DNA from 3 places in the Pantoea sp. X-Soil-OKNW-713 genome. Region 2 is predicted to be linked to each of the others. Evidence: predicted binding sites of a transcription regulator. Region 2 holds the regulator's gene; each other region holds the start of a gene.
What was found. Region 2 encodes sigma-54, which starts transcription at its own class of promoters, with help from an activator protein. Its sites were predicted from a motif close to GTTGGCACANNTTTCGCTNT; they were not measured.

Region 1 (7,743 bases), 390 kb from region 2:
ACCACGAATCACCCGCATCAGCCACGGCTTACGCAGCAGGCGCAGAAACAGCAGCGGCAGGGTCACTAGCGTGCCACCAAAGAAGGCCACCAGCGACAGCAAAATCGTCCAGCGCGCCGCCAGCAGCAGGTTGCGCACGATATCCCAATCGGTAAACGTGGTCATGATGGCTGCGCTCCAAACCATTTACGCCCTACGGCCAGCAGTAGCTGACGCATGGCAATCGACAACGCCAGGTAGATCAGCGTCGTCACCAGATAGACTTCAAAACTCAAAAAGGTGCGTGACTGAATCAGGTTGGCGGCGAAGGTCAGTTCCTCATAGGAGACTTGCGATACCACCGAAGAACCCAGCATCACGATGATGCACTGACTGACCAGCGCCGGATAAATACGTTGCAACGACGGCGGCAGCACCACACGCAAAAACGTCTGGCTGCGGGTCAGGCCGAGTACACGGCCCGCTTCCCATTGCCCCTTTGGTGTCACCTGGATACCGGCACGAATTATCTCGGTGCTGTAGGCACCGAGGTTAATCAGCATCGCCAGCAGCGCAGCTTCGCCCGCCGTCAGTTTCAGACCAAGATTGGGTAAACCAAAGACGATAAAAAACAGCTGCACCACAAAGGGCGTGTTACGAATCAGCTCGACGTAAATGCCCCAGATGCGCCCCGCCAGGCTGGGTTTACCGCTGCGTAGCGCGGCACCGAGAATACCCAGCGCGACGCCACCCACCGTTGCCAGCACCGTCAGTTGGATGGTGACCCACAGCCCTGCCAGTAACTCCGGCCAGTGTGGCCACAGCGCAGCAAAGTTAAGTTGCCCAATCATTGGCCGTCCTTCTTATGCGCCGAGGTTGGCCGGCAGTGGCGCTTTCAGCCACTCTTCGGACAGTTTGTTCAGGGTGCCATCTTTAATGCCCTGCTCGATAAGCGCATTCACTTTATCTTTCAGCGCTGGCTCGTCTTTCTTCAGACCGATAAAGCACGGAGAGTCTTTCAGCATAAACTGCGCCACCGGGGCTTTGGCCGGGTTCTGACGGGCAATCGCAGCAACGACCAGGTTACCGGTGGCGATAAACTGCACCTGACCTGAAAGATAAGCAGACAGCGTGGTGTTGTTATCTTCGTAACGTTTCACCTCGGCATCTTTCGGAGCGATACCGGTCAGAACCATATCTTCTACCGCACCACGGGTTACGCCGATGGATTTGCCGCTCAGCGCCGCCGCATCTTTGATTTCTTCGCCTTTCGGACCAAATACGCCGAGGAAGAAAGGTGCGTAAGCACGGCTAAAGTCGATCACTTTTTCACGTTCGGCGTTTTTCCCCATGCTGGAGATCACCAGATCGACTTTGTCGGTTTGCAGATAAGGAACGCGGTTGGCACTGGAAACGGGCACCAGCTGCAACTTCAGTTTCATCTCTTTGGCGAGGTACTTCGCCATGTCGATGTCGTAGCCCTGCGGCTGTAAATCGGTGCCGACAGAACCGAACGGCGGGAAGTCCTGCGGCACGGCAATGCGGATCACGCCGCGTTTCTGGATGTCCTGCAACTGATCGGCCATTGCGCTACCAACCTGCGCCATCATCAGAGCAGCGCCCGCTACCGCCATTAAAACTTTTTTCATTATGCACCCCGGTGAGTTTATGTGAAACAAAAGATTCTTGATGAATCGTTCTGCAACTAATGTGCCAACCGAAACAAAAAGAACACTTCCACGTAAAATCAGGGTTTCTGCATTATCAGACGAAAAAAAACGGGCGCATTGCCCGTCTGTGACTCTGATCAAAAAAGGTGCGAAGCACCAAAAAGGTGCCCTTTAACGGTGTTCCAGCTCATCCAGATGCTGATAAAGGTCGGCAATCTGGTGAATACGCTGACGCCCCTCTGACAACATTTCATGCAGCAACGCATTGGCCAGCAGGTTAATCAGACTCATGGCAGAGGCGTAGCTATCGAAGGCGGAGACGCTGTCGAGCGGCGCACACAACTGCCAACGCGCCAGGGTCAGGATGCCCTGCGCCTGGGGTTCGCACAGCGCCAGTACCGGAATGTTGCTCTGCTGCAACTGCTGCATCAACGGACGGATAATGCGTGGACGGCGACGAAACGCCATCACCACCACCACATCATCAGGGGTGATATCCACCAGCTCCTCACCCAGCGTCTGACCCGGTTGCGGCAGCACATGGACCTGGGGACGGGCCTGCATCAGCTGTTGGCGCAGGTGCAGCGCTACCGGATAGGCGTTACGCATACCAATGATAAACAAGCGTTTTGCCTGTGCCAGCGCCTGAATCACCTCACCAAATTGCTGCGGGTCGATGCCGTTGACCCACTGCGTCAGGTTCGCCATCTCCTGCTTATAATGGCGCGACAGCAGCGTGTTGCCCTGCACAGCATCACGGTTGTCGGTCAACGGCATGCCACTCTGGCGCAGCGTGCGCAATTCATCGCGCATGTCTTTATATTTTTCGTAACCGAGGCGCTTAAACAGCCGGCTCACCGTGGCTTTTGATACCCCGCTCAGCCGCGCCAGCTCGGCGCTGTTGTAGCTGATCAGGTCATCAAAATGGTCAAAGACAAAATCGGCAATGCGCTGCTCCTGCGGCGACAGTTGCGGATAGTGACTGCGGAGGCGTTCATCTAGCTGTTTCATCATTCGTCCTGTAACTTTCGTTTCATCACAAGCTAGCATAAATCGATCCACAATGGTGTCCGACCAAAACTGGAACAGCTCTTGCTATAACTTTGCCATGTACCCAAAAATGAGTTCACTATGATACAGAGCAATATGGCCCCGTTAGGTATGGCCGTAACCCCGCATCATCTCGCCAGTGAAAGTGCCTTAGCCGTGCTGCGCGAAGGTGGCAACGCCATCGAAGCTATGGTGGCGGCTGCCGCCACTGTCGCCGTGGTTTACCCGCATATGAATGGTTTAGGTGGCGATGGCTTCTGGCTGATCGTGCCTCCCGGTGGTGATCCGATCGCCATTGACGCCAGCGGTGCTGCCGGTTCACTGGCGCACTTTGATTTCTACCACGGCGCAACAAAAATTCCACACCGTGGCCCCAAAGCGGCCCTGACCGTGGCCGGTACCGTCAGCGGCTGGCAGGAGGCGCTGGCCTTCTCTGCTGAGTTGGGCAGCCCGGCACTGCCGCTGGCACGTCTGCTGCGCGATGCCATCCGCTACGCGGCCGACGGTATTCCCGTCACCGCTTCACAGGCAGCAGCGACAGCAGCGAAACGTGATGAATTACAGGATCAGCCCGGTTTTGCCGCCAACTTTTTACCCGATGGCGAAGTACCTGCCGCAGGCAGCCGCTTTACCCAACCGGCGCTGGCGAATACGCTGAGTTTGTTGTGCGAACAGGGGTTAGACAGTTTTTATCGCGGTGAGCTGGCGCACCATCTGGCGCGTGAGATGTCCGCGCTGGGTATGCCGATCACGCTGGAAGATTTGCAACGCCAGCAGGCACGCCGCTGCACACCGTTGCATCTGGCCCACAGCGAAGGCGACATCTGGAACATGACCCCGCCGACCCAGGGGCTGGTATCGCTGGCGATTCTCGGCATCACCGATCGCCTCAACATGGCGGAAGCGGATGACGCGCAGAGCGTGCACCGCATCGTTGAAGCCACCAAGAAAGCCTTTGGCCTGCGTGACCAACATATTACCGATCCGCGTCATATCGACATTGATGTGCAGAGCCTGCTGGATGCTGATCATCTGGCTGGCCTCGCCGCGCAGATTGATGATGCGACCGCCGCCCCCTGGGGCACCGGCAAAGGCCCCGGTGATACGGTGTGGATGGGGGTGATGGACAGCAGCGGGCTGGCAGTCTCCTTTATCCAGAGCATTTACCACGAATTCGGTAGTGGCGTGGTGCTGCCGGGTACCGGCATCACCTGGCAAAACCGTGGTGCGGCTTTCAGTTTACAGCCGGGCCACCTGTTGGCGCTGGCACCGGGCAAACAACCCTTCCATACCCTTAACCCGGCGGCGGCACGGCTGAAAGATGGCCGCACTATGGTTTACGGTTCAATGGGTGGCGATGGTCAGCCACAGACCCAGGCGGCGATCTTTACCCGTCATGTGATTCAGGGGCTGCCGTTGCAACAGGCGGTGAGCGCACCACGCTGGCTGCTGGGCCGCACCTGGGGACAATCCTCTGACTCCCTCAAGCTGGAAGCGCGTTTCGCGCCGGAAACGGTGCAGCAATTACGCGAGCTGGGTCATGAAGTGGAGCTGTTGCCCGATTTTAGTGAGGTGGTGGGGCACGCAGGTGCCATCATCCGTCATAACAACGGCATGTTTGAAGGCGCATTTGACCCTCGCAGCAACGGCAGCGCCGCAGGTTTCTAAGGAGAAAAGATGACGACACAACCGGACTGGGCCGCCTATATCGCCCAGATGGAACAGATTCTGGCGCTGGAGCTGGATGAGGCGCGCCGCGCCGAGCTTTTAACCCAATTCAACCGTATTGCCGCGATGGCCGAACCCTTGATGGCCTTTCCACTCGACGATCGCATGGAAGTGGCGGGAGTGTATAAGCTATGAAACTTTCCACCCTCTCGATAAGCGCGCTGCAACAGGCACTGAGCAACGGTGAGATTAGCGCACGCGCCATTGCCGAGCAGACGTTGACCGCGATTGAACAACATAACCCGGCGTTGAATGCCTGGACCGAAGTCACCGGTCAGCGCATGTTGAAAGAAGCGGATCAGCTGGATACGCAGCGCCAGCGCGGTGAAACGCTCCCCCCGCTGGCGGGAATTCCCTATGCGGTGAAGAACCTGTTTGATGTCGCCGGGCACAGTACCCTGGCCGGTGCCAGCCTGTTCAGCGAACGTCCGGCGGCACGCGACGATGCCTGGGCGGTGAGCAAACTGCGCCAGTCGGGCGCGCTGCTCTCCGGCATGTTGAATATGGATGCTTACGCATACGGCTTCACCACCGAAAACACCCATTACGGACCCACGCACAACCCGCGCGATCTCAGCCGGGTGGCGGGCGGCTCCTCGGGCGGTTCCGCCGCTGCGGTCGCTGCCGGATTGGTGCATTTCTCCCTCGGGAGCGATACCAACGGTTCGATTCGCGTACCGGCCTCGCTGTGCGGCATTTATGGTCTGAAACCGACTTTTGGTCGCTTGTCGCGTAGCGGCAGCCATCCGTTTGTTGCCAGCCTTGACCATATCGGTCCGTTTGCCCGCTCAGTAGAAGACCTCAGCCTGGTGTACGACACCTTACAGGGTGCGGATGCCAGCGATGCGTTTCAGGCTGCCCAACCGGTGACGGCAGCCAGCCCAACCCTGACTCAAGGACTTGAAGGGCTGCGTTGTGGTGTGCTGGGCGGTTTCTTCTCCACCTGGTGTGATGATGACGCGCGAGCCGCGCTGGCTATTGCTGCCAAAGCGCTGACGGCCAGCGATGAAGTGACAATGGCGAATGCCGAGATTGCACGCTCTGCCGCCTTTATCCTGACAGCTGCCGAAGGGGGGAATCACTATCTGCCGAAACTGCGTGAGATGCCGGAACGTTTCGAACCGAACTCGCGTGAACGCCTGTTAGCGGGTGCGATGCTGCCCTCCGCCTGGTATGTGCAGGCACAGCGCTTCCGTCGCCATTTCCAGCAGCAGGTACTGCCGCTGTTTGAACATTTTGACGTGCTGATCGCCCCGGCGACGCCATGCAGCGCGACCACCATCGGTCAGGAAACCATTCGTATTAATGGGCAGGATCTGCCCACCCGTGCCAGCATGGGGATGCTGACCCAGCCGATCTCCTTCCTCGGCCTGCCGGTCTGTACCGTGCCGCTACCTACCGCCAGCGGCTTGCCGATTGGTTTGCAGTTGATCGCAGCACCGTTCAAAGAACACCTGGCATTGCGCGCCGCCTGGGCGCTGCAACAACAAGGGCTGACGCTGCCGCAAACTACCCTGATGGACGCATAACCATGACCCCAGAGAATATCGATCGTCCGGCGATTGTCGCCGAAGTCACCGCTGCGTTTTACCGCTACGAGCAGGCGCTGGTCAGCAATGACGTGGCAGTGCTGGATGAACTGTTCTGGCACGACAACCGCACCGTGCGTCTCGGCGCCGGTGAGAATCTGTATGGTATTGAGGAGATCCGGGCGTTTCGTGCGGCTCGTCCCTCTGCCGGATTGGATCGCGACTTGCGTCATACGGTGATCACCACCTTTGGTGATGATTATGCGGTGTGCAGCACCGAGTTCACTCGTGCCGGGACGGAGAAGATTGGCCGTCAGCAGCAAACCTGGGTCCGACTGCCGTGCGGCTGGCGTATTGTTGCCGCGCAGGTGAGTTTGATGGTTTAAAGGCATCCACAACCGTAACGGCGCGATAAATCGCGCCGCTACGGGGGGTTAAGCGGGATGAGTCTCCATCCAGTGGTCGGCAATCTGCTGACGCGTACACACCCATACCTGGTCGTGTTGTTGGATATGGTCCAGGAAACGCTGCAACGCACGGAATTTGCCAGGACGGCCCAACAGACGGCAATGCATGCCGATCGACATCATCTTCGGTGCAGTTTCCCCTTCTTCGTACAACACATCAAAGGTATCGCGCAGGTAGGTGTAGAACTGCTCGGCGGTGTTGAAACCCTGCGGTGAGGCAAAGCGCATATCGTTACATTCCAGCGTATAAGGAATGATCAGATGCGGTTTTACCGTGCCATCCTGGCAGGTCACCTGCGTCCAGAACGGCAAGTCATCGCCGTAGTAATCGCTGTCGTAGCTAAAGCCGCCCTGCTCTACCACCAGGCGGCGCGTGTTCGGACTGTCGCGCCCGGTGTACCAACCCGTCGGTGCTTTGCCAAACAGATCTTTCAGCACATCGACCGCCTGCTGCATATGCTGGCGTTCAGTCTTCGCATCCATCCCCTGATAGTGGATCCAGCGCCAGCCGTGGCTGACCACGTCATAGTCGGCGGCTTTGATCGCAGCAACGATTTCCGGATGGCGTGCCAGCGCCATCGCCACGCCAAAAATGGTCAGTGGCAAACCGCGCTTTTGAAATTCGTGGTGAATGCGCCAGAAACCCGCGCGGGAGCCGTACTCGTAGAGCGAGTCCATCGACATGTGACGATCGGCATAGCTGGCAGCGCCGATGATGTCGGACAGAAACTGCTCAGAACCGGCGTCGCCGTGCAACACGTTATTTTCGGCACCCTCTTCGTAATTGAGGACAAATTGCACCGCCACGCGAGCTTTCCCCGGCCACTGGGCATGCGGTGGCTGACCAGCGTAACCAATCAGGTCACGCGGATAGTTTTTGTTGAAGCTGTACTCTTTCTTTTCAGATACATCACTCATTCTGTAAGTTCCTGTGTAAACCTCAACCAGTGCTTAGTTTAGGTGCTGGAAGGCACCCGTGAGCGGTTTTTCTAGCGGGTAATCGAGATCGCCATGTTTGCTGGTGCCAAAGCCCAGCGCCACCAGCGACTCCACCATTTTGACCGCCGCACCGACACCGTCGATCACCGGTAAACCGAGTTCGCGGGTCAGATCCTGGGCCAGCGTCGCCATGCCGCCACATCCCAACACAATCGCCCCGCTACCATCTTCCCGTTTCGCCTGGAGACAACGCTGACGCACCTTTTCCTGCGCCACACCGCTACCATCTTCCAGTGCCAGCACCGGCAAATCGATGGCATGCAGGGCGGCACAATGATGGGTAAAACCATATTGCTGCAACAGATGGCGCGCAATGACCAG
Region 2 (7,743 bases):
TTCTCCCTGCTTGGGTCAAATCAGCCAGATAATCCCCGGCCGGAAAGCGGAACGGCACCGGGCCATCCGCATGCCCCTCAATAAACTGGCGCACGCGTGGATCTGCGTTTTGTCGCAATTCAGGCGCACTTCCCTGAGCAATAACTTTTTGCCCGGCAACAATATAGGCATGATCCGCAATGCTCAAGACCTCTGGCACATCGTGCGAAACCACAATGCAGGTTACGCCCAGCGAATGGTTTAACTCATCAATCAATTTTACCAGCACACCCATAGTGATCGGATCCTGACCAACAAAGGGTTCATCAAACATGATCAGATCCGGCTCCAGCGCAATCGCGCGCGCCAGCGCAGCACGCCGTGCCATACCGCCCGACAGTTCCGCCGGTTTGAGTTGTGCCGCGCCGCGCAGCCCCACCGCCTCCAGCTTCATCATCACCGTGCTGTGTAGCAGCTCCGGCGGTAATTGCGTATGCTCACGCAACGGCCAGGCGACATTGTCAAAGACGCTAAGATCGGTAAAAAGTGCCCCCGACTGGAACAACATGCTCATTTTTTTACGCACTTCATACAATCTGCTGCGCGACAATGAGGGAATGTTCTCATCGTGAAACCAGATTTCACCTTTATCCGGTTGCAGCTGACCACCAATCAGACGAAGTAATGTGGTTTTACCAATACCTGACGGCCCCATGATGGCGGTGACTTTGCCCGCCGGTACCGTTAAGGATATGTCGTCGAAGATGGTGCGATCTCCGCGCGAAAAGCTCACGCCACGAACCTCAACCAGATTCGCTTGTTGCTGGATCATCTTTACCTCTTAATGGGGATCGGGCGTTATCGTGTCCGGGGATGGTAGCCTGTAAGGCCGCAATGCACGAGAGTTTTACAGAAACTTACCCACCCGGTGTGGCGAAAACCGCCTTAAAATTTACTTTTGCCTCTCAGACAGTCAAAATCAGCGCCTGTTTCAATGCGCTAATGTTTTTACCCGTCGGTCAAGGTGTGCCGACACCCCCGGCCATCAAGGATTTTTCATGTTCGTAGCCACTGCCCTGCTGTTCATTGGATTGATTTTACTGGCTTACGGTGCTGACCGATTAGTTTTCAGTGCCGCGATCCTCAGTCGATCCTTTGGCATCCCGCCATTAATCATCGGTATGACGGTGGTCAGCATCGGCACTTCGCTTCCAGAATTGATCGTCTCTTTCTCCGCCGCGCAACATGGGCAGATGGATTTAGCAGTAGGCACAGCTCTGGGTTCGAACATCACCAATATTTTGCTAATACTGGGCGGCGCTGCGCTGCTGCACCCCTTAACCGTCCACTCCAATCTGATTCGTCGCGAACTCCCGTTAATGCTGCTGGTCTCACTGCTGAGCGGCATCATGTTGTTTGATAATCATCTTAGCCGCCTCGATGGTTTGGCTTTGTTGCTGATTGCGCTGGTTTATCTGTTGGTGGTGATCCGCATCGCGCGCCGGGCCGAACGCGAGAACAATGACACCCTGACGCGCGAACAATTAGCCGAGCTACCACGCGATGAAACCGGTAATACCGTGGCCTTCCTGTGGCTTGCCGTGGCGTTGCTGATCCTGCCTATGTCGACCCGGATGGTGATCGATAACGCGACGGTCTTTGCCGACTATTTCGGGGTGAGTGAACTGGTGATGGGCCTGACGCTGATCTCGGTAGGTACCAGCCTGCCAGAGCTGGCGACTGTGATTGCCGGGGCCATGAAAGGCGAGGACGATATCGCCATCGGCAACCTGATCGGTGCCAACATTTATAATCTGGCTATCGTACTGGGCCTGCCTGCGTTGATTCATCCGGGCAGTATTGATCCCCACGCGTTTGCCCGGGATTACTGGGTCATGTTGGGGGTTAGCGTGTTGTTCGCCCTGCTGTGCCTGCAACCGCGACGCCGAATTGGCCGGGCAGCAGGCACCTTGTTGTTAGCTGGATTTATCGTGTGGGTGTGCTGGCTGTGGCTTAGCCCCATGTTTACCCCAAGTTAATAAGGACAGACTGAGCATGTCACATCAGCGACTGGATTTTGACTTTCAACAGGCGGGCAAAGCGGTGCTGCGCATTGAGCGCGAAGGACTTGAGCAACTCGATCAATATATCAATGACGATTTCTCCCGCGCCTGCGAAATGATCTTTGCCTGTCGGGGCAAAGTGGTGGTGATGGGTATGGGCAAGTCCGGACATATCGGCAAAAAAATTGCCGCCACGTTCGCCAGCACCGGAACGCCAGCGTTCTTTGTTCATCCGGCGGAAGCCAGCCACGGTGACCTTGGCATGGTCAGCACCGATGATGTGGTGGTGGCCATTTCTAATAGCGGCGAATCCAACGAAATCCTCGCGCTAATCCCGGTTCTTAAGCGACAGAAAGTCCAGCTGATCTGTATCACCAGCCGCGCCGACAGCGCGATGGGACGTGCCGCCGATGTGCATCTGTGCGTCAAAGTGCCACAGGAAGCCTGTCCTCTTGGGCTGGCCCCAACCACCAGCACCACCGCAACGCTGGTGATGGGCGATGCGCTGGCCGTCGCGCTGCTGGAAGCACGCGGATTTACCCAGGAAGATTTTGCACTGTCCCATCCCGGTGGGGCTCTCGGACGTAAACTGCTGCTGCATGTCAGCGACATCATGCACAGCGGCGACGAGATCCCGCATGTCTCTCGGGATGCCTCACTGCGTGATGCGTTGCTGGAGATCACACGTAAAAATCTCGGCCTGACGGTGATCGTTGATGACTTGATGAAAATCGAAGGCATCTTTACCGACGGTGACTTGCGTCGGGTGTTTGATATGGGTATCGATTTCCAGTCAGCCAGCATCAAAGATGTGATGACACGCGGCGGTATTCGCGTACGTCCCAACCTGCTGGCCGTTGACGCCCTTAATCTGATGCAAAACAAAAACATCACTGCGCTGCTGGTGGCCGATGACGATCGCCTGCTCGGTGTGGTACATATGCATGACATGCTGCGCGCTGGCGTTGTCTGAACAGGAAAAGAACATGAGTGTTGAAACAGCTGCGATCGAGACCTGCTATGGTCCGGTGAGCGCAGAAGTGATGGCGCGCGCAGCGCAGATCCGCCTGCTGATTTGTGATGTGGACGGCGTAATGTCAGACGGCCTGATTTATATGGGCAACAGCGGCGAAGAACTGAAAGCTTTCAACGTGCGCGATGGCTATGGCATTCGTTGCCTGCTGACCTCCGGCATTGAAGTGGCTATTATTACCGGCCGCAATGCCAAACTGATGGAAGATCGCTGCAAAACCCTCGGCATTACGCATCTTTACCAGGGACAATCGGATAAGCTTTTGGCCTGGCGCGAACTCCTGGATAAACTGTCATTATCTGCGGAACAGGTGGCGTATATCGGTGATGACCTGATCGACTGGCCGGTAATGGCCCGCGTGGGTCTGAGTGTAGCGGTCGCCGATGCGCACCCGATTCTGTTGCCGCGCGCGCATTACGTCACCCGCATTGCCGGTGGCCGCGGTGCGGTACGTGAACTTTGCGATCTGATCTTAATGGCGCAGAACAAATTTGAGGATGCCAAAGGGCAATCAGTATGAGTAAAAGCAGGCGTTGGATAACGCTGATTCTGGCCCTAATCGCTCTGGTGCTGATTGGCTGGAATCTTACCAACCAGGATGAGAGCAAAGCGCCGGTTACCACCAACGACCAGGAGCCGACTTACACCAGTTCGACTTCTCACACCGTGGTGTACAATCCAGACGGTGCGCTGGCCTACAAACTGATTTCGGATAAAGTGACCTACTTTGCTGCCGATGAACTGAGCTGGTTCGATAATCCGGTGATGACCACTTACGACGTGAATAAAATTCCGACATGGTCTGTGCGCGCCGATAAGGCAAAGCTCACCAAAGATCGTATGCTTTATCTTTACGGCCACGTTGAAGTGAACACCCTGACGCAGGATTCGGAGCTGGAACGCATTAAAACCGATAATGCGGTGGTCAATCTCGTCACCCAGGATGTTACCTCAGACGATCAGGTCACCCTTTATGGCCGCAGTTTTAACTCTACTGGCATGAAGATGCGCGGCAACTTACGGACGAAAAATGCCCAGTTGATTGAAAAGGTCAAATCCTCCTATGAAATCCAAAATGAAAAACAACAGCCTTAAATTACTGCTGGTCAGCGCCCTGTTAGCCACCAGCTTGCCCGCTCTGGCATTAACCGGGGATTCTGACAAACCCGTGAATATCGATTCAGAGAATCAGTCGCTGGATCTGCAAGGCAATGTCGCTACCTTTACCGGCAACGTCATCGTGACTCAGGGATCGATCAAGATCACCGCCGACAAAGTCGTCGTCACTCGCCCGGGTGGTGACAGCAAAAAAACCATCGTTGATGCCTGGGGCAACCCGGCAACCTTTTATCAGATGCAGGACAACGGTAAGCCGGTACAGGGTCATGCGGCCAAATTGCACTATGAACTGGCGAATGACTTTGTTGAGCTGACGGGTAACGCCTACATTGAACAGTTGGATAGCAATATCAAAGGCGATCGCATCACCTATCTGGTGAAAGAACAGAAAATGCAGGCCTACAGTCAGGGCCAGAGCAAACGCGTGACCACCGTGCTGGTGCCGTCGCAGTTGCAGGACAAAAACGGTTCATCCCAGAGCCAAAAGAAGAGTAACTAATTTCTATGGCCACACTGATCGCTGAAAACCTGGCGAAAGCCTACAAAGGCCGCCGCGTGGTAGAAGACGTTAGCCTGCAAGTTAAATCCGGCGAAATTGTCGGATTGCTTGGCCCCAACGGGGCCGGTAAAACCACCACCTTCTACATGGTGGTCGGAATTGTGCCGCGCGATGCCGGTCGTATTGTGATTGATGATGAAGACATCAGCATTCTGCCGCTGCATGCGCGTGCACGTCGCGGCATTGGTTATCTGCCGCAGGAAGCCTCGATTTTCCGTCGCCTCAGCGTTTACGACAACCTGATGGCCGTATTGCAGATCCGTGACGATCTCAGCGAAGAGCAGCGTCAGGATCGAGCCAACGAACTGATGGAAGAGTTCCACATCGAACACCTGCGTGACAGCATGGGTCAGGCACTCTCCGGCGGTGAACGCCGTCGTGTCGAGATTGCCCGCGCGCTGGCTGCCAATCCTAAGTTTATCCTGCTGGATGAGCCTTTTGCCGGTGTTGACCCGATTTCCGTCATTGATATCAAGAAGATCATTGAACATCTGCGCGACAGTGGGTTGGGTGTGCTGATTACCGACCACAACGTACGCGAAACCCTTGCCGTTTGTGAACGCGCTTACATCGTCAGCCAGGGGCATCTGATTGCTCACGGCACACCCGATGAAATACTTGCAGATGAGCAGGTTAAGCGTGTTTATTTGGGCGAAGAGTTCAGACTCTGATAAGGTGTCGGAACCTCCGACGTTTGCTTAGGAAATTCAATCCGGATTATGAAGCAAGGTTTGCAACTCAGGCTCAGCCAACAGCTGGCGATGACACCCCAGTTGCAGCAGGCAATTCGCTTGCTGCAACTCTCTACGCTTGAACTCCAGCAGGAATTACAACTGGCGCTGGAAAGCAACCCATTGCTCGAACAATCAGAACTCCATGAAGAAGTAGACGCGCGCGAATATCAGGAAAGTGAAGCCCTCGACACCCGCGAGGCGCTGGAACAAAAGGACATGCCGGAAGAGCTGCCGCTCGATGCAACCTGGGATGAAATCTACACCGCCGGAACGCCTTCCGGTACGGGTACCGATTACCAGGATGATGAGCTGCCGGTCTATCAGGGCGAAACCACGCAGTCGTTGCAGGATTATCTGATGTGGCAGGTTGAGCTGACACCGTTCACCGATACCGACCGCGCCATTGCGACTTCGATTGTCGATGCCATTGACGACACCGGTTATCTCACCGTGACGCTCCAGGATATTTGCGACAGCATCGGTGATGAAGAACTGACGCTGGAAGAAGTGGAAGCGGTATTGAAACGCGTACAGCGTTTTGATCCGGTCGGCGTTGGCGCACGCGATTTGCGCGATTGCCTGCTGGTGCAGCTGTCCCAATATGCCGCCGATACGCCGATGCTGGCGGAAGCACGGTTGATTGTGAGCGATCATCTTGATCTGCTGGCCAATCACGATTTCCGTAGCCTGATGCGCATGACGCGTCTGAAAGAAGATGTGCTGAAAGAGGCAATGTTGCTGATTCAGTCGCTTGATCCGCGCCCAGGTCAGTCGGTCAACACCAGCGAGCCTGAGTATGTCATCCCGGATGTGCTGGTACGCAAGGTCGGCACCCGCTGGACAGTTGAGCTAAATGCCGACAGCGTACCGCGTCTCAAAATTAATCAGCACTACGCGGCGATGGGCGGTGCGGCGCGTAATGACAGCGACAGCCAGTTTATCCGCAGCAATTTACAGGAAGCCAAATGGCTGATTAAGAGCCTGGAGAGCCGTAACGACACGCTGCTGAAAGTGACTCGTTGTATTGTCGAGCAGCAGCAGGCGTTTTTTGAACAGGGCGAGGAGTACATGCGTCCGATGGTGCTGGCGGATATCGCCCAGGCCGTGGATATGCATGAATCCACCATTTCCCGTGTTACCACGCAGAAGTACTTGCATAGCCCGCGTGGCATCTTTGAACTGAAATATTTTTTCTCCAGTCATGTGAATACCGAAGGTGGCGGTGAAGCCTCCTCGACGGCAATTCGTGCGTTGGTGAAAAAATTGATCTCTGCGGAAAATCCCGCAAAACCCTTGAGCGACAGCAAACTGACCTCCATGTTATCTGAACAGGGCATCATGGTGGCCCGCCGTACGGTTGCTAAGTATCGCGAGTCTTTGTCCATCCCGCCCTCGAATCAGCGCAAGCAGCTGGTTTGAATGTATTGAGAAGGAAGACCTATGCAAATAAACCTTACCGGACTGAATGTAGAGATTACCGAGCCGCTGCGCGAATTTGTAAATAGCAAATTTGCCAAACTGGAACACTATTTTGATCGGATTAATCAGGTCTATATTGTTCTGAAAGTGGAAAAGGTAACGCAGATTGCTGATGCAACACTGCATGTGAACGGCGGTGAATTGCACGCGACATCGGAAGCGGAAGACATGTACGCGGCGATTGACGGATTGATCGACAAGCTTTCCCGTCAGTTGACCAAACATAAAGATAAACTGAAAAAACACTAACCTTCACGCTTGCAGAGTACTGATAGGTTCGGTACTCAGAGCACAGAATGGGGCGGGCTGACCGCCCCGTTTTGTCATCTGCGCAAGCGCCAACAGGAGACACTGCATTTTTCCCGTGATAAGGGGTAAAGTGGGTGATCCTCGCGGCTATGTGAACTCGCAAGTGAAACGATGATGAACAACGATCTGACACTGGAATTGAGCTCGGTCCTTACGCTGGACTGCACCCGCAGCGGCGTACACTGCCAGAGTAAAAAACGTGCGCTGGAAATAATCAGCGAACTGGCAGCCAAACAGCTCAATCTGCCTCACCAGACGCTTTTCGAAGCGATCCTCACCCGTGAACGCATGGGCAGTACCGGTATTGGCAATGGTATTGCCATTCCACATGGCAAACTGGAGGAGGACACGCTGCGCGCCGTAGGCGTGTTCATTAGCCTCGATCAACCTATCGCTTTTGACGCGGTGGATAACCAGCCTGTGGACCTGCTGTTTGCGCTACTGGTGCCCGCAGACCAGTGTAAAACC
Region 3 (7,743 bases), 550 kb from region 2:
AATGAAGGCAACCACACCAGACCAGACGATGGTGACACCCACGCTGAACAGCTGGATCCACACCTGATGGCCCATAGTTACGCCTTCAGCATAACCTACGCCACCCAGTGAAGAGGAAGCGAACACGCCAGTCAGGATACAACCCACGATGCCGCACACGCCGTGCACACCGAACACATCACACGGGTCATCAACACGCAGCCATTTCTTCAGGGTGGTGACACCCCACAGGCCAGCCAAACCACCGACCAGACCGATAATCAGCGCGCCGCCAACACCGACATAACCACACGCCGGAGTGATAGCAACCAGACCTGCGATGAAGCCTGAAGAGGCACCCAGCAGAGAAGGCTTACCACGCAGTGCCCACTCACCGAAGGTCCAGGACAGTACCGCACCCGCCGTCGCAATGACGGTGTTCAGGAATGCCAGGGCAGCGATTTCGTTGGCAGCAGAAGCAGAACCCGCGTTGAAGCCGAACCAGCCCACATACAGGATTGCAGTACCCGTGAACACCATTGGCAGGTTGTGCGGTTTAAATGCTTCTTTACCGAAGCCAGCACGTTTGCCCACCAGATAAGCACCGACCAGACCAGCAACCGCAGCGTTGATGTGAACAACGGTACCGCCCGCGAAGTCCAGCGCGCCATCAGATGCCAGCAGACCGCCAGCCCAGACCATGTGTGCAATCGGCAGATAAGCCAGAGTCAGCCATACCGCAACGAAAATCAGCACCGCAGAGAAACGAATACGTTCCGCAATGGAACCCACAATCAGGCCCACGGTGATACAGGCGAAGGAAGCCTGGAACGCAACGTGAATATATTGATAGAAGGTGCCCATCAGCGCTTTCAGCTCGATATTTTTCAACATCGCCCACTGGAAGCTACCGAAGAAGGCATTGCCTTCGCTGAAAGCCAGCGAGTAACCGTAAATCATCCACAGCACACAAACCAGAGAGAAGGTTACCGCTACCTGAGTCAGCATGGACAATACGTTTTTACCGCGGATCAGACCGCCGTAAAACAGGGCGATGCCCGGAATCGACATGAACAACACCAACGCGGTGCAGATCATCATAAACGCGTTATCGGCTTTATCCGCAACGGCAGGAGCTGCCGCCATGGCCAGAGACGGTAACAGCGCCAGGCTGGTCAGGCCTAACTTCGTCATCATTTTATTCATTTCTTTCCATCCCATCACAATCAAGGCCTAGTTACAGTGCTGCTTCGTCGGTCTCGCCAGTACGAATACGGATAACGCGTTGCAGTTCCGCAACGAAAATTTTGCCGTCGCCAATCTTGCCGGTGTAAGCGGCTTTGCTGATCACATCCACGACTTCGTCCAGTTGATCATCAGCAATGGCGATATCAATTTTTACTTTTGGCAGGAAGTTCACGCTGTACTCGGCACCGCGATAAAGCTCTGCGTGACCTTTCTGGCGACCGAAACCCTTCACTTCGGTAACTGTCAGTCCCTGAATGCCAATAGAGGATAAGGCTTCACGCACGTCCTCCAGCTTAAATGGTTTGATTACCACGGTAACCAGCTTCATACGATCCCCTCCAGGTATTTAATGAGTGAGTCTTACCGGACACGCAGGGATATAAGCAAAGGGTGTGCCATAAATAAAAAAACCGCAGAGTCAGCAGATTAGCCGCGCTACAGCGCGCTTCGTTCTGTGATGAACAACACAAATACCAGCAGGAAAGGAAGAAAGGAGTGGATTGTTTGCACCTCTTTGGTGCTCACAGCCTCAAAGAAGTGCATTTCTACAGAATAATCCGATAAAGGTGCGCAAAAAAGGTGCAAGTCACCCTTCAGTCGTTAAGGGAATGCCCGCCGCGAGTTCATCGCCCGCCTGTTGCAGCTGATACATTTGCCAGTAACGCCCCTGTTGCGCCAGTAACTGGGTATGCGTACCGCGTTCAGCGACCTGACCGCGATGCAGGACCAGAATCTGGTCTGCCTCAGTAATAGTGGAGAGGCGATGCGCGATCACCACCAGCGTGCTGTGCTGACGTAAGGCACGCAGGGCGTGCTGAATCGCCTGCTCAGTGCCGGAATCGATATTGGCGGTGGCTTCATCAAGGATCAAAATTTGCGGCAGCGATACCAGCACCCGCGCCAGCGCTAACAACTGTTTCTGACCGACCGACAGGTTATTGCCCTGCTCGCCCAACCGGGTGTGAATACCCTCCGGCATAGCGCGCACCAGCGCGGCAAGCTGCACCGTCTCCAGCGCCTGCCACACCGCCTGCTCCGGGATATCGCGCCCAAGACGGACATTGGCGAGCAAGGTATCTGCCAGCACCACCGGGTCCTGTTGCACCATCGCTACCCCCTGACGTAACGCCTGATGCGTCAGTTGTGGCAATGGACGACCGTCCAGTTCGATACTGCCGCGCGTCACCGGGTAGTACCCCATCAGCAGGTTTGCCAGCGTACTTTTGCCACTGCCGGTATGGCCAACCAACGCAATAAAGCCACGGGGCGGCACGTCCAGATCGATCTGGCTTAACACGTCACGATCGGCGCGATAGGCGAAGCTGACATCACGCAGGGAAATACGCCCGGAGGCCAGTGGCCGGTTATCCGTGCCGTAATCCTGCTGAGTCGCATCCATCAACTCAAAGATGCGCTCACCCGACACCACCGCCTGTTGCAGCATCGATTGCTGGGTAGTGAGTTCAATCAACGGCTCATTCAGACGCCCGAGGTAAGTGATAAAGGCATACAGAACGCCCACCTCAAACACGCCTGGGTTAGCAAAGCTGAACAGCATCAGCAGGCCGCACAAAATTAGTGCAGAGAATAAACTCAGCAATGGACGCAGCAAGAAGCCATCCAGTCGTAGCGTCTCCATTCGCGCCAGATAGTGCGAACGGCTGGCCTCCCCCATGCGCTCACCAAAGCGCGCCTGCTGGCGGAACTGCTGGATGACACTCATGCCGTTAATCACTTCATTGAAGCCGTTATTGATATCGGCCAGGTAGCTACGCACCCGGCGCGCTATCGGTGTGCTGTAGCGCTGATAGATCAACATCACCGTCAATACCAGCGGGAAAATTACAATCGCCACCAGCGCCATACGCCAGTCGAGCGCAAACATGGCCACCAGCATCGCGCCGATCAACGCGGCACTGCGCAACACCGTTGCCACCACCGTGACATACAGATCGCGGATCACCTCGGTATCGTTGGTCACGCGTGAGATGATTTGCCCGACCGGTTGGGTATCGAAGGCGCTTAACGGCTGACGTAGCGCGGCATTCATCACATCAGAACGTAATTTTTGCACCACACCGATCGCCGCGCGGTTGAACAGCAACGACTGAAAATAGTGCAGGCCCGCTGCCAGCAATTGCAGCAGAATAAATCCGACCACCAACCCGGCGACAATGCCCCACGGCATCTGGTGTTGCGCCACCAGATGATCAATAAAATAACTGACTAACACCGGCCCGGTGACTTCGGCCGCCGCCGCCAGCCATAACATGCCCACGGCCAGCCATAACGATTTACGCCACGGTTTGCCGTAGGCCAGTAAACGTTTCAAGGTAGGCCACAGACGCACAGATTTAGCCACGACTCGCTCCTTCGCTGATCTCATCCTCGTCCAGCGCCGCTTCCAGTTGCTGATAACGGTACATATCACGATACCAACCGCTTTCTGCGACCAGATCGTCGTGGTCACCACGCTGCATCACCTGACCCTGCTGCAATACCAGAATTTCGCTGGCTTCGGTCAGCGCCGACAAACGATGCGCACTGATAATCAGCGTTCGGCCCCGACCCCATTGCCGCAGGTTGTGCAGAATATCGTGCTCGGTGCGTCCATCCACCGCAGATAAAGCATCATCCAGAATCAGGATCTCGGCATTCAGCAACAGCGCACGCGCAATAGCGATGCGCTGCTTCTGACCGCCTGAGAGCATCACGCCACGTTCACCCACCTCGGTTTCATAGCCCTGCGGCAGGCGCAGGATATCCTCATGAACGCAGGCCATCTTCGCCACCTGCTCAATCTCCTGCTGGCTGGCATTGGGGCGACCTAACGCAAGGTTATTAGCGACGGTATCGGAAAACAGGAACGGCGTCTGGCTCACTACCGCCAGGCGGCTGCGCCAGCTATCAATGCGCAACTGCGACAGTGGGGTGTTGTGATAGCGAATATCGCCTTGTTCAAGGTCGAAATGGCGCTGAAGCAAACTTAACAGCGTGCTTTTGCCACAGCCAGTGGGGCCACATAAGCCCAGCATTTGGCCGGGTTTAAGCTGAAAATTGACATGGCTGAGCGCCACACCGGCACTCGCCGGATAGCGAAACTCGCGGATCGCCACCTGCAAATTCCCGGCTTCCGGCGGCAGCATTTGTTGGCCGTCTTCCACTGCCGGAGCTTCCGCCAGCAACGCACGGATACGGCTCCAGGCCGCGCTGCCACGCTCAACGATATTGAACATCCACGCCAGTGCCAGCATCGGCCAAATCATCAGGCCGAGGTACATTACAAAGCTGGTGAGCTGCCCTAACGTCAGGCTGCCATGCCACACCATCCAGCTCCCGCCACCAATCGCCAGCAAATTGGAGAAACCAATCGCGATATAGATGGTGGGATCAAAACGCGCATCTACCCTTGCCACTCGCAGGTTTTTCTCGCCAGTATCACGCGCGATGGCCGCAAACTGCTGCGACTGATGATCTTCCAGACCAAAGGCTTTGATCATGCGAATGCTGGTCAGGCTTTCCTGAGTTTGATCATTCAGGCTGGAGAACGCTGCCTGTGCCAGTTTGAAACGATCATGCAACTGATTGCCGTAGCGATGGATAATCAGCGCCATAATCGGCATCGGCACCAGCGCCAGTAACGTCAACTGCCAGCTGATTTGTACACTCATCACCACCAGCACCACACAACCCATCACCAGTGAATCCACCAGCGTCAGCACCCCTTCTCCGGCGGCGAAGACCACGCGGTCAACATCGTTGGTGGCGCGGGCGATCAGATCACCGGTGCGATGACGCAGGTAAAATGCCGGATGCTGGCGGCTCAATTGACGGTAAAAATCTTCACGTAATTTCACCGCCAGTTGGTAAGAGGCTCCGAACAGCAGCACGCGCCAGACATAACGCAGCAGATAAACCACCACCGCAGTGACCAGCATCACGCCGATCCACATCATCAGTCGTCCGGTGCTTAAGGTATGTTGGGTAACGCCATCAACAATTACGCCCACCAAATGCGGTGGCAGCAATTGCAGAAGCGCAATGATGATGAGCAGAGTGACCGCGCCCAGATATCGCCGCCACTCGCGCAGAAAATACCAACTTAACTGGCTGAATAATCGCACAAGACTGTCTCTTTCTTTACCCGTCAGGGTGCTACCGGCAATGCGGTTGTGTATTTAATTTCTTCCATCGCGAAACTGGAGGTCACGTCAATCAGACCCGGTACGCCATTCACCAGCCGCTTATAAAAACCATCGTAACTTTTCATATCTGCCACCTGAATACGCAGCAGATAGTCATATTCGCCGGCCATACGGTAGAACGCCATCACCTCCGGCATCTGCTGAACCACGCTGACAAATTGCTGATACCAGTCGCTGCTGTGCTGCTGGGTTTTGACAAACATGAACGCGGTCAGCGCCAGACCGATTTTATCGCCGTCCAACAGCGCCACACGCGCACGAATAATGCCATCATCTTCCAGTTTTTTCAGGCGTTTCCAGCACGGTGTGGTAGTGAGATTGACCGCATCTGCCAGCGTCTGGAGTGACAAGGTGCAATCCTGCTGTAATAACGCCAGCAGTTTACGGTCAGTTTTATCTAGCATTTGCCTCTCCGGGAGAAAATTTTTCTCTCATCGAGCCATTATACACCGATTAAAGCAACCTCTTTTTCCTGCCAGTGCCTTACACTGTGGCGATTAAATTTTGCGGAAACTTAGCATGCAAACGCCCTGGATTCGTCACGCTATTAACGAAATTAACGCTGATTTTCAGCGCTCTGCCGACACCCATCTGATTCGCTTTAACCTGGATGATTTTCCCGGCATCGGTTTTTACCTGAAAGATGAAAGCACCCATCCGAGCGGTAGCCTGAAACACCGTCTGGCGCGTTCGCTGTTTTTGTACGGCCTGGCCAATGGTTGGATCCGCCAGGGAACGCCAATTATTGAAGCCTCTTCCGGCAGCACTGCGGTTTCAGAAGCCTATTTTGCGCGTTTGCTGGGGCTGCCATTTATTGCCGTGATGCCCGCCAGCACTGCTAAACGTAAAATCGAGTTGATCCGCTTTTATGGTGGGGAGTGTCATTTCGTGACCGACCCCTGCCAGTTGTATAGCGAATCGGAACGACTGGCGCGTGAGTTGAACGGCCATTTTATGGATCAGTTTACCTATGCTGAGCGTGCCACTGACTGGCGCGGCAATAACAACATCGCTGAGAGCATCTTTCGCCAGATGGCACATGAACCTTGCCCGGTGCCACATACCCTGATTATGAGTGCGGGTACGGGCGGAACCTCCGCCACCCTCGGGCGTTATATCCGTTATCAGGGCTATGACACCCGACTGCTGGTGGTCGACCCTGAGCACTCGGTGTTTTTTGATTTCTGGCACAGCCGCGAGCGCGGACTGAGTAGCGATCGCGGCAGCATGATTGAAGGCATTGGCCGTCCACGCGTTGAACCGTCGTTTTTACCCGATGTGATTGACGAGATGATCAAGGTGCCGGATGCCGCAACCGTTGCTGCCATGCTGAAGCTGGAACAGATTCTCGGCCGTCGTCCGGGAGCCTCCACTGGCACCAATTTCTGGGGTATGTTGCAGGTGGCGAAACGTATGCGTGAACGGGGTGAACAAGGTTCGCTGGTAACGATACTGTGCGACAGCGGCGAACGCTATCCGGATACCTATTACAACGCGGAATGGGTCGCGCAGCACATTGGCGATATCCAGCCGTGGCAGCGAGAGATGCAATAAAAAACCGGACATCCTGTCCGGTTCACTGCAAGCCTCAGCATTCGGGGGAATAATCGAGGTGTGGTGTGGTCATCCAGTGATTTAAATAGTGAGACACAGCCTGTGTCTCGCAACGTCCAATAACCGGCAAATGCGGCAACTCCGCTTTCAATTGAGGCATGGCATTGCCCATGATGAAACCGTTGCCGACACGGTCCAGCATTTCGCGATCGTTCATGGCATCGCCAAACGCCATACAATCGGCAAGCGACAGGGAAAGATGCTGGCATAGTCGCGCCAGAGCCGCTCCTTTGTGACAATCCAGCGGTAAGACCTCCAGGCAATCCCAGGCAGAAAAACAGATATTCGCGCGTTCACCCAATGCCGCATCCAGTTCGGTTTTCAGTGAACACAACGTCTCATGCGGGGCAATAAAACAGATCTTGGTGACTTCATGCGCCGACATACGTTGCAGATCACGCAGTTGATAGTGGAAGCCGCTCATTACATGCGCTTCCCGTACCCAGGGCAGCGGTTTGTCGGTAAACCAGCCTTCATCATTGAAAATATGAATGGTCGCAGGTGTTTGCCAGTGGCGATGAATCACCTCTTCGGCGATAGAAGGCGGCAGATCGCAGCCATATAACTGTTTGCCATCCAGATCGTGTACGCGGGTACCATTGCCGGTAATCAGCCAGGCGGGTAGCGTGATTTGCTCACGTACCACCGGCTGCATATCCAGCAGATGACGTCCGGTAGCAAACGCCAGCGTGACGTC

Region 1: the regulator sigma-54 is predicted to act here: its motif matches at 2,729-2,748, upstream of AC6I8R_RS04270 (gamma-glutamyltransferase family protein).
Region 3: the regulator sigma-54 is predicted to act here: its motif matches at 1,608-1,627, upstream of glnK (P-II family nitrogen regulator).

Annotation. Positions count from the first base shown of each region.
Region 1 covers NZ_AP035995.1:951,369-959,111, reverse strand. Annotated here, with positions in the region: gene AC6I8R_RS04290 (amino acid ABC transporter permease) at 1-165, opposite strand, end outside; gene AC6I8R_RS04285 (amino acid ABC transporter permease) at 162-830, opposite strand; gene AC6I8R_RS04280 (transporter substrate-binding domain-containing protein) at 843-1,628, opposite strand; gene hpxU (MurR/RpiR family transcriptional regulator HpxU) at 1,821-2,660, opposite strand; gene AC6I8R_RS04270 (gamma-glutamyltransferase family protein) at 2,781-4,367, shown strand; gene hpxX (oxalurate catabolism protein HpxX) at 4,377-4,562, shown strand; gene AC6I8R_RS04260 (AtzE family amidohydrolase) at 4,559-5,956, shown strand; gene hpxZ (oxalurate catabolism protein HpxZ) at 5,959-6,342, shown strand; gene puuE (allantoinase PuuE) at 6,391-7,341, opposite strand; gene hpxA (aspartate/glutamate racemase family protein) at 7,375-7,743, opposite strand, start outside.
Region 2 covers NZ_AP035995.1:566,266-574,008, reverse strand. Annotated here, with positions in the region: gene mlaF (phospholipid ABC transporter ATP-binding protein MlaF) at 1-811, opposite strand, end outside; gene AC6I8R_RS02540 (calcium/sodium antiporter) at 1,038-2,018, shown strand; gene kdsD (arabinose-5-phosphate isomerase KdsD) at 2,035-3,015, shown strand; gene kdsC (3-deoxy-manno-octulosonate-8-phosphatase KdsC) at 3,029-3,595, shown strand; gene lptC (LPS export ABC transporter periplasmic protein LptC) at 3,592-4,170, shown strand; gene lptA (lipopolysaccharide ABC transporter substrate-binding protein LptA) at 4,139-4,693, shown strand; gene lptB (LPS export ABC transporter ATP-binding protein) at 4,699-5,424, shown strand; gene rpoN (RNA polymerase factor sigma-54) at 5,473-6,906, shown strand; gene hpf (ribosome hibernation promoting factor) at 6,928-7,215, shown strand; gene ptsN (PTS IIA-like nitrogen regulatory protein PtsN) at 7,390-7,743, shown strand, end outside.
Region 3 covers NZ_AP035995.1:1,113,494-1,121,236, reverse strand. Annotated here, with positions in the region: gene amtB (ammonium transporter AmtB) at 1-1,185, opposite strand, end outside; gene glnK (P-II family nitrogen regulator) at 1,217-1,555, opposite strand; gene AC6I8R_RS05035 (SmdB family multidrug efflux ABC transporter permease/ATP-binding protein) at 1,814-3,589, opposite strand; gene AC6I8R_RS05030 (SmdA family multidrug ABC transporter permease/ATP-binding protein) at 3,582-5,351, opposite strand; gene AC6I8R_RS05025 (Lrp/AsnC family transcriptional regulator) at 5,375-5,836, opposite strand; gene AC6I8R_RS05020 (PLP-dependent cysteine synthase family protein) at 5,952-6,986, shown strand; gene cof (HMP-PP phosphatase) at 7,021-7,743, opposite strand, start outside.